DNA from 3 places in the Pararhizobium sp. LjRoot255 genome. Region 2 is predicted to be linked to each of the others. Evidence: predicted binding sites of a transcription regulator. Region 2 holds the regulator's gene; each other region holds the start of a gene.
What was found. The regulator HrcA, encoded in region 2, represses chaperone genes, less so after heat shock. The targets are predictions, from matches to a motif close to GTTAGCACTCNCNNNNNGNGAGTGCTAAC.
Positions count from the first base shown of each region.

Region 1: groES (co-chaperone GroES) is a predicted target of HrcA. The motif match lies at 1,298-1,326, and genes of this name have one in related genera.
Region 3: groES (co-chaperone GroES) is a predicted target of HrcA. The motif match lies at 1,516-1,544, and genes of this name have one in related genera.

Region 1 covers NZ_CAXUPQ020000002.1:1,057,240-1,060,518, forward strand. Annotated here, with positions in the region: partial or broken gene ACSQ2W_RS24025 (Tn3 family transposase) at 1-36, opposite strand, end outside; gene groES (co-chaperone GroES) at 1,377-1,673, shown strand; gene groL (chaperonin GroEL) at 1,733-3,279, shown strand, end outside.
Region 2 covers NZ_CAXUPQ020000001.1:1,169,471-1,172,749, forward strand. Annotated here, with positions in the region: gene ACSQ2W_RS05795 (D-arabinono-1,4-lactone oxidase) at 1-586, shown strand, start outside; gene grpE (nucleotide exchange factor GrpE) at 716-1,330, opposite strand; gene hrcA (heat-inducible transcriptional repressor HrcA) at 1,445-2,503, opposite strand; gene rph (ribonuclease PH) at 2,713-3,279, shown strand, end outside.
Region 3 covers NZ_CAXUPQ020000001.1:672,902-676,180, forward strand. Annotated here, with positions in the region: gene chrA (chromate efflux transporter) at 1-510, opposite strand, end outside; gene ACSQ2W_RS03430 (chromate resistance protein ChrB domain-containing protein) at 503-1,336, opposite strand; gene groES (co-chaperone GroES) at 1,602-1,898, shown strand; gene groL (chaperonin GroEL) at 1,965-3,279, shown strand, end outside.

The DNA.
Region 1 (3,279 bases), on a different contig from region 2:
ATAGAGGCGCTTCGAGGGCAGATCGCGGATGCGCAGGACCAGCCGATACCGGAAGCCGGACTCGGCGCTGCTAGTGGTCGAGCAGGCTGCTCCGACATAGGCGCGGGCGCGGTAGGTCCATCAAGAGGGCAGGAAATGGCAGGCCGGTGGCGCGATCTTTACAATATCGGAACCGCTGCTTGTAATGTAGTGCATGCGCGTGTGAAGGGGCAGTGTCCGGCGTCTGCAGGAAAATGCGGGCCAATGCCTCGATCAGGAGCAGAGTCGATGTCCACTTGCGCGGCTTGCGGGGTTGAACGGCAGTGCATCGTACTCGGTTCCTTCGTTGATTCCCACGGATTGAAGCACCGCTTTGATCTCGTGCACATGGCGTCCGGTGATTGCGAAATCGACGTCATGAAATTTCTCCTGTTGAGACAGGCCGAACGGTACGAATTTTCGTTTGTTCAGTGACCGTCGAATGCTTGATCGGGCAACACGCTACGGAGGCTGATCAGTATCAATGGCTTATTGGCTTTTTGCCAACGCGTTTCCTGCGAAAGCCCTTAGTTCGTCATACAACGCCTCGACGGTGACGGCAGCGAGGTCGGCTGATGCCGCGTAGCCTTGCGAAGCAATGGCAGTTTCGCTCCTGATATTCGACCAATGCCACAACCCCTTGAACCGTGGTCGTGGCTCCAGAAATATCCGCCCGATCAGGACCTCTCCGTCGAAGCCGATGAAATCATTTTCCGGAGAGAGCTCCAGCGGCCGCCATTGATATCGTGGTCGCGTAATTTCAGATGATCTCACAGGCGTTATCTCCCCGGCTGGGCCGCGGCCGCTGGGCTTCTTGGTACAAACCCGCGCACGTTTAGTCGCCCGCGGACGTCTTCGCATCCGGAAACTTCGTGGTGTCGGGTTTGCCCGGCGCAGGGGCAGGGGGTTGCTTCTTCTCCTCAGCTTCAGTCTTTGGGCGAAACTTAATCATCAATGATCCTTTGGTCGCGCTTCAGGAAACTGACGGCGCGCTTCGTCACATGTGAATTGGGGCCGTAAAAGGAAGATCAGCCGAACAAATTCTCTAGAAATATGCCTCGTGTAGCGCCAGATAGGCGCCAAGCATCAAGGACAACGCCAATGTCCACTTGATGAGAAAAAGCACATAGTCAAAGTGATAAATGGAATCGAAGAACGATTTCATTGGAGGCCTCCCGTATTAATCGGATAGCCGCGTCTAGATAGCATACTAAACCGGGTCGATGTTTTAAATATTTGGCTAAACGGGATTATCATTGTCGCCTGCTGCCGAATGATTGCTAGCACTCTGAGGTAGAGAGTGCTACAGTATTCTATGGGAGAAGCCATTCGGCTACGATCCCGCTAAGGAACCCAAAATGGCTGATACCAAATTTCGTCCGCTGCACGATCGCGTCGTCGTGCGCCGTATCGAGGCTGAAGCAAAGACCAAGGGCGGCATCCTCATTCCGGATACCGCCAAGGAAAAGCCGCAGGAAGGCGAAATCGTTGCCGTCGGCACCGGCACCCGTGACGACAAGGGCGCTCTCATCGCTCTCGACGTCAAGGCTGGCGACCGCGTTCTGTTCGGCAAGTGGTCGGGCACCGAAGTCAAGCTCAACGGCGAAGACCTTCTGATCATGAAGGAAGCCGACATCATGGGCGTCATCGGCTGATAGCCGGTCGTTTTCTGTCCCTTTATAAACCATTGGGCGTCACGCCCGGGAGTTCTTCAATGGCTGCCAAACAAATCAAATTCGGTCGAGACGCGCGCGAAAAGATGCTGCGTGGCATCGACATCCTCGCTGACGCCGTCAAGATAACGCTCGGCCCGAAGGGCCGCAATGTCATCATCGACAAGGCCTATGGTGCACCACGCATCACCAAGGATGGTGTAACTGTCGCCAAAGAAATCGAGATTGACGACAAGTTCGAGAACATGGGCGCCCAGATGGTCCGCGAAGTTGCTTCGAAGACCAACGACATCGCCGGCGACGGCACCACGACTGCAACGGTTCTCGCCCAGGCGATCGTTCGCGAAGGCACAAAGGCTGTTGCCGCAGGCATGAACCCGATGGACCTCAAGCGCGGCATCGACCTTGCAGTGACAGAAGTGGTCAAGGGTCTTGTCGCGAAGGCCAAGAAGATCAGCACTTCGGAAGAAGTTGCCCAGGTCGGCACGATCTCTGCCAATGGCGAAACGGAAATCGGCCAGTACATCGCTGACGCGATGCAGAAGGTCGGCAATGAAGGCGTCATCACGGTTGAAGAAGCCAAGACCGCCGAGACCGAACTCGAAGTCGTCGAAGGCATGCAGTTCGACCGTGGCTATCTCAGCCCTTACTTCGTCACCAATGCCGAGAAAATGGTTGCTGAACTGGAGGACGTCTACATCCTTCTGCATGAGAAGAAGCTCTCCAACCTGCAGGCCATGCTTCCGGTTCTCGAAGCCGTCGTTCAGACCGGCAAGCCGCTCCTGATCATCTCGGAAGACGTCGAAGGCGAAGCGCTTGCGACCCTCGTCGTCAACAAGCTGCGTGGCGGCCTGAAGATCGCTGCCGTCAAGGCTCCGGGCTTCGGCGATCGCCGCAAGGCCATGTTGGAAGACATCGCGATCCTGACCGGTGGCCAGGTCATTTCCGAAGACATCGGCATCAAGCTCGAAAACGTCACGCTCGAAATGCTCGGTCGCGTCAAGAAGGTGACGATCACCAAAGAGAACACCATCCTCGTCGATGGCGCTGGCAAGAAGCCGGAGATTGACGGCCGCGTTGCCCAGATCAAGGGTCAGATCGAAGAAACCACCTCCGACTACGACAAGGAAAAGCTGCAGGAGCGCCTGGCCAAGCTTTCGGGCGGCGTTGCGGTCATCCGCGTCGGCGGTGCGACTGAAATCGAAGTCAAGGAAAAGAAGGACCGTATCGACGACGCGCTGAATGCGACACGCGCTGCGGTCGAAGAGGGTATCGTTCCCGGCGGCGGCACGGCGCTTCTGCGTGCCTCGATCGTTCTCGACATCAAGGGTGCGAACGACGACCAGACGGCCGGTATCAACATCGTCCGTAAGGCGCTTCAGTCTCTGGTTCGCCAGATCGCCGAGAACGCCGGTGACGAAGGTTCGATCGTGGTCGGCAAGATCCTCGAAAGCGACACCGACAACTACGGCTACAATGCCCAGACCGGCGAATATGGCGACATGATCGCCATGGGTATCGTCGATCCGGTCAAGGTCGTTCGCACCGCTCTGCAGAACGCAGCTTCGGTTGCCGGTCTGCTCGTCAC
Region 2 (3,279 bases):
GTGCCCGGTGCCCGAAAGCCGCCATTGCTATTGCCTGCCGGATACGTCCTCCGTTTCGACCACGACCAGCCTGTCCGACGTCTGCGAGATGAAGACGATCGACATCACCGACCGGCCGCCAACGGAAAGCGCCTTCGAGAAGATCGCCTATTCCTCGGAAATCTATCCGATCGAATATGTGCCGAACTTCCACGAGCTGGAATATGCCGTGCCGGTGAAATACGGCAAGCAGGCCTGCATGGAAGTGCGCAAGCTGATGCTGGAGAAGCACCCGACCTGCATCTACCCGATCGAATACCGCTTCACCGCCGGCGACGGCGGCTGGATCAGCCCGTTCTTCGAACAGGATTCTATTACGCTGTCGGTCTCCGGCGAGCCGGGCACGGACTACTGGAACTATCTCAAGGATGTCGACGATATCCTGCGCCAGTTCGGCTCCCGCCCGCATTGGGGCAAGCTGCATTTCCTCCGTGCTGAGGATGTGACGGCGCTCTATCCGCGCGCGCGTGACTTCAAGGCGTTGCGCAACAAGCTCGATCCGGAAGGCCGTTTCCTGAATGATCATCTGCGGCAGTTGTTCGGATGAGTTTTACCTCCCCCTTGAGGGGGAGGTCGCAGCGAAGCTGCGGGTGGGGGGTGACGGTCAGGGGCGCACAAAGATCACCCCACCCCGGCACTACGTGCCGACCCTCCCCCTCAAGGGGAGGGTGGAAAATCAAGCCGCCGGCGTCTCTTCCGTGGCAACCGCCTTCGGGCCGCCCTTGGCGACGCCGACCATGGCGGGGCGGAGCACGCGCTCGCCGATGGTATAACCGGCCTGGACCACCTGGACGACGGTGTTGTTCGGCACTTCGGGGTTCGGGACCTCGAACATCGCCTGATGGAAATTCGGGTCGAACTTCTGGCCGACCGGTTCCAGCTTCTGGACGCCATGACGCTCAAGCGCCGAAAGCATGGCCCGCTCGGTCATCTCGACGCCTTCGACCAGCGCGTTGAAGCCGGTATCGCCGGCCGTCCGCGCTTCAGCCGGGATGGCGTCGAGCGCGCGGCGCAGATTGTCGGAGACGGCCAGCATATCGCGGGCAAAACCGGCCACGGAATAAGACTTTGCGTCCTTGACATCACGTGCGGTGCGGCGGCGCAGGTTGTCCATCTCGGCAGCAAGCCGGAGGTAACGGTCGCGGTAGTCCGCGGCCTCGGCCTTGGCAACTTCCAGGGGATCGGGTTCGACTGCGGCGGCTTCGACCTTTTCAGAGGCAGCTTCAACATTCATCGCGGCTTCTTCGGCTGCGTTGGCATCTGCTGCATGTTTGTTCGTGTCGTCGGTCATGACGGTCTCCGGTATGTCACTATGTTAGGATTTGTAGCCGATATCGAGCTTTGAAGCCGAAAAATCAAGGGTTCAATCGAAAGAGCGCGGCAAAAACCAGACCTGCCCCGATGATCATCGCGACAGCCGCGACATCAATTGCGCAGTGTAGTCCACCATCGGCACGATACGCGAATAGTTGAGCCGGGTCGGGCCGATGACACCGACAGCGCCGACGATCTTGTCGTCTCCATCCTTGTAGGGTGCAACGATCAGCGACGAGCCGGACAGCGAAAACAGCTTGTTTTCCGAGCCGATGAAGATGCGGACCCCAGGCCCGCTTTCGGCGAGATTGAGAATTTCGATGAGGCTGTCCTTCTTTTCAAGATCGTCGAACAGCATGCGCAGCCGGTCGATATCCTCGGCACCGGCAAGCCCCTCAAGCAGGTTGGCGCGACCGCGCACGATCAGCTTGGTCGGATTTCCTTCGGTTTCACTGCCCGACCATATGGCGAGGCCCCGCTCGACCAAATCCTGCGACAGTGTATCGAGCTCGCGCCGAACGGTTTCCTTGACCTGTTCGAGCTGGCTGCGCACTTCGGGCAGCGTCTGGCCGGCGAGATGCGCATTGAGGAAGTTGGCGGCTTCGGTCAGTTGTGAGCTCGTGACGCCGGCGGGCAGCTCGATGATGCGGTTTTCGACCTGATCGTGTTCGCCGACCAGGACGGCCAGCGCCTTCGTCGGCGCCAGGCGCATGAATTCGACATGTTTCAGCACCGGATCGCTCTTTGCCGTGATGACGAGCCCCGCGCCGCGCGACATGCCGGAGAGCATCTGGCTCGCTTCGGTCAGCAGGGTTTCCACAGACTGGTCGCGATCATTGCGGCGCACGTGCCGGTCGATCGACGCACGATCTTCCGCCGAGAGGTCGCCCACCTGCATGAAAGCATCGACAAAGAAGCGCAGGCCGATCTGGGTCGGCAGGCGACCGGCGCTGATATGCGGGGCATAGATCAGGCCCAGATCTTCCAGATCGCTCATGACGTTGCGCACGGAGGCCGGCGACAGCGACATCGGCAACAGCCGCGACAGGCTGCGCGAACCAAGTGGCTCGCCACTTTCCAGATAGCTCTCCACGATACGACGGAAGATTTCTCCCGAACGCTCGTCGAGCGCCGAAAGCCTTTCCCGCATCGCAGATTTGTCCACCATCATTCGAACGCAAAACCCATTCTGTTCAGATCAACTGAAATATAGTGATCTCGGCCCGGATAGCAAAAAGGAAATTGGCGAGGAAGCGTTCGCCCACAGCCGCTGCCCGGCCGTTTGTTCTTTTCCTCGCAAGTGATTTCCCTTCCTCCCAACATAGGTTAGAAGGCTCCCAAACATCACAGGAGTTCATGATGCGGCCTTCCGGCAGAAAAACCGACCAGATGCGCAAAGTCTCGTTCGAGCGCGGCATTTCCAAACATGCCGAGGGGTCCTGTCTCGTCAAGTTCGGGGATACGCATGTGCTGTGCACCGCAAGCCTCGAGGAAAAGACGCCGCCGTGGCTGCGCAATAGCGGCAAGGGCTGGGTGACCGCCGAATACGGCATGCTGCCGCGCGCCACCGGCGAACGCATGAAGCGCGAGGCCGCCAGCGGCAAGCAGAGCGGCCGCACACAGGAAATCCAGCGACTGATCGGCCGTTCGCTGAGAGCCGTGGTCGATCTGCAGGCGCTCGGCGAGCGCCAGATCTCGATCGACTGCGACGTTATCCAGGCCGATGGCGGCACCCGCACGGCCTCCATCACCGGCGCCTGGATCGCTCTGCGCGACTGCCTTGCCTGGATGGAAGCGCGCAACATGATCAAGGTCGAGAAGGTCCTGAAAGACCATATCGCCGCGATCTCCTGCGGCATCTTCGCCAACCAGCCGGTGATCGATCTCGATTACCTGGAGGACTCGGCTGCCGAGACGGACGCCAAC
Region 3 (3,279 bases), 500 kb from region 2:
AAACGGCAGATCGAAGAAGAAAAGCGCAGCGAAGGCGAGAGCCGCGACGATCACGGCAAAGCGGGTTTTCACCGCCCGGCGGCCAATGCGGATGACCGCTTCGACGACGATCGCCAGCACCGCCGCCTTCAATCCGAAAAACACAGCGGCGAGCCAATGCGTCTCCTGGAACAGCGCATAGGCAGACGACAGGCCAAGGATGACGAAAAAGCCCGGCAACACGAACAGCGTGCCGGCCACGATGCCGCCACGCGTGCCGTGCAGCAGCCAGCCGACATAGGTGGCAAGCTGCTGCGCTTCGGGGCCAGGCAAAAGCATGCAGAAATTCAAGGCATGCAGGAAGCGGCTCTCGGAAATCCAGCGGCGTTCCTCCACCAGTTCCCTGTGCATCAGGGCGATCTGGCCCGCCGGGCCTCCGAAACTCAAGAGCCCGATCTTCGCCCAGACCCTGGTGGCCTCGGCGAATGTCGGATGTGCCGGTGGCGCCTCAATCTGCACCGCCTCATTCATTGTCTTTGGCCTTCTTCGCGACGTGCTGCACCCACTCGTGTTTTTCCTGCGTGGCATCACGTGCCCAGCGATAGAAGGCGTCGTAAAGTATCATGCCCGCTTCCAGCTGCTCCAGATCGTCGGCAAACATCCGCGAGAGGCCGAGCGACGCAGCGAGCAAACCGGCGGCTTCGGGAACGAGATCGAGCCGGTCGGTATCAGCCCCGCGGACAATCAGGCAGAGATGCTGAAGTGCAGGGAATGAAAGACCAAATTCCTTGACCATCGTGTCGAAGGTGCAGTCCTCGCCCCTATGGCTCCAGAAGACGTCTTCCACATCGAACGGCGTTGCGCCGAAACGCTCCGCAACCGCCTCGACTTCCGGGGCCGCGACGAAGAGAAACGTCGCTGTCGGATCAACAAAGCGGCGGATCAGCCAGGGGCAGGCAATGCGATCGATCTTCGGGCGCGAGCGCGTAACCCAGACCGTTCCGCCATTTGCGTTTTCACCCGGCAGCGCAGCGACTGGAACGAGTGGCAGTTGAGCCGCCTGCCAGGCTTCAAACCCGCCCTCCAGCGTCTCTGCCTCGGCGCCGGCCTTTCGCAGCCAGGCGGCAACACCCTCGCTGAGCTTCTTGCCCTTCTGGCAGACCACAACGACCCAGCGGCCGCGATAATCCGCCCCCCATTGCCGCACGTCGGCGTAAGGACGCCGGAAAGACGCGGGAAGAAGAAGAGGCTGAGCGGCGAAATCCTCATCGTCGCGCACGTCGATAACGACCGGGCCCTTGGGGGTGCCGATCAGGCGGACGAGCTTTTCGGTGGAAATAGCGTTATACGAGGCCATGGTTTACGTCCTTTTCGTGGGATTGGACGCGAAGTGATGGCATGACGCCTCGTGGGGCAGTTCGCAAACCCCATGCAGAAATTAGACAAAAAAGCCGGAACCAAGTCAATCATTTTCGCCGCAAAAGAATCTGCCGGCCCATTCTTGACTCAATCGGCGGCCATCCTTATCTCCGGGTCGCTAGCACTCACACAACAGGAGTGCTAACATCCATCCATCGGGTCGGTTCACGATCCGTGAAGTCATTTGATCGAGGGATTAGACAATGACAAGCACCAATTTCCGTCCTCTGCATGACCGCGTCGTCGTACGCCGCGTCGAGTCTGAAGCCAAGACCAAGGGCGGCATCATCATTCCGGACACCGCCAAGGAAAAGCCGCAGGAAGGCGAAATCGTCGCCGTCGGCACCGGCACCCGTGACGACAAGGGCGCTCTCATCGCTCTCGACGTCAAGGCTGGCGACCGCGTTCTGTTCGGCAAGTGGTCGGGCACCGAAGTCAAGCTCAACGGCGAAGACCTTCTGATCATGAAGGAAGCCGACATCATGGGCGTTATCGGCTGATCCTGGCCGGTTCCCTTCTCTTCAATTCCATAAAACCAATTGGGCACCAGCCCGGGAGTTTTTAAAATGGCAGCCAAAGAAATCAAGTTCGGCCGCACCGCGCGCGAAAAGATGCTGCGCGGCGTCGACATCCTCGCTGACGCAGTCAAGGTAACGCTCGGCCCGAAGGGCCGCAACGTCATCATCGACAAGTCGTTCGGCGCACCGCGCATCACCAAGGACGGCGTTTCCGTCGCCAAGGAAATCGAACTCGAAGACAAGTTCGAGAACATGGGCGCCCAGATGGTCCGCGAAGTTGCTTCGAAGACCAACGACATTGCCGGCGACGGCACCACGACTGCTACGGTTCTCGCCCAGGCCATCGTTCGCGAAGGCGCCAAGAGCGTAGCCGCCGGCATGAACCCGATGGACCTGAAGCGCGGCATCGACCTCGCTGTCACGGCAATCGTCAAGGACATCGTTGCCAAGTCCAAGACGATCAGCACTTCGGAAGAAGTGGCCCAGGTCGGCACGATCTCTGCCAACGGCGAGACGGAAATCGGCCAGTACATCGCTGACGCGATGCAGAAGGTCGGCAATGAAGGCGTCATCACGGTTGAAGAAGCCAAGACCGCCGAGACCGAGCTCGAAGTCGTCGAAGGCATGCAGTTCGACCGTGGCTATCTCAGCCCTTACTTCGTGACCAACCCGGAAAAGATGGTTGCCGAACTGGACGACGCCTACATCCTTCTCCATGAGAAGAAGCTCTCCAACCTGCAGGCAATGCTTCCGGTTCTCGAAGCCGTCGTTCAGACCGGCAAGCCGCTCCTCATCATCTCGGAAGACGTCGAAGGCGAAGCGCTTGCGACCCTCGTCGTCAACAAGCTGCGTGGCGGCCTGAAGATCGCTGCCGTCAAGGCTCCGGGCTTCGGCGATCGCCGCAAGGCCATGCTGGAAGACATCGCGATCCTGACCGGTGGCCAGGTCATTTCCGAAGACATCGGCATCAAGCTCGAAAACGTCACGCTCGAAATGCTCGGCCGTGCGAAGAAGATCTCGATCTCCAAGGAAAACACCACCATCGTCGACGGTCATGGCCAGAAGGCCGAGATCGAAGGCCGCGTTGCCCAGATCAAGGGTCAGATCGAAGAAACCACCTCCGACTACGACCGCGAGAAGCTGCAGGAACGTCTTGCCAAGCTCGCTGGCGGCGTTGCGGTCATCCGCGTCGGCGGTGCGACTGAAATCGAAGTCAAGGAAAAGAAGGACCGTATCGACGACGCTCTCAACGCAACGCGCGCTGCCGTTCAGGAAGGTATCGTTCCTGGTGGTGGTACGGCTCTGCTGCGTGCCTCGATCGTTCTCAACATCAAGGGCGCCAACGACGACCAGACGGCCGGTA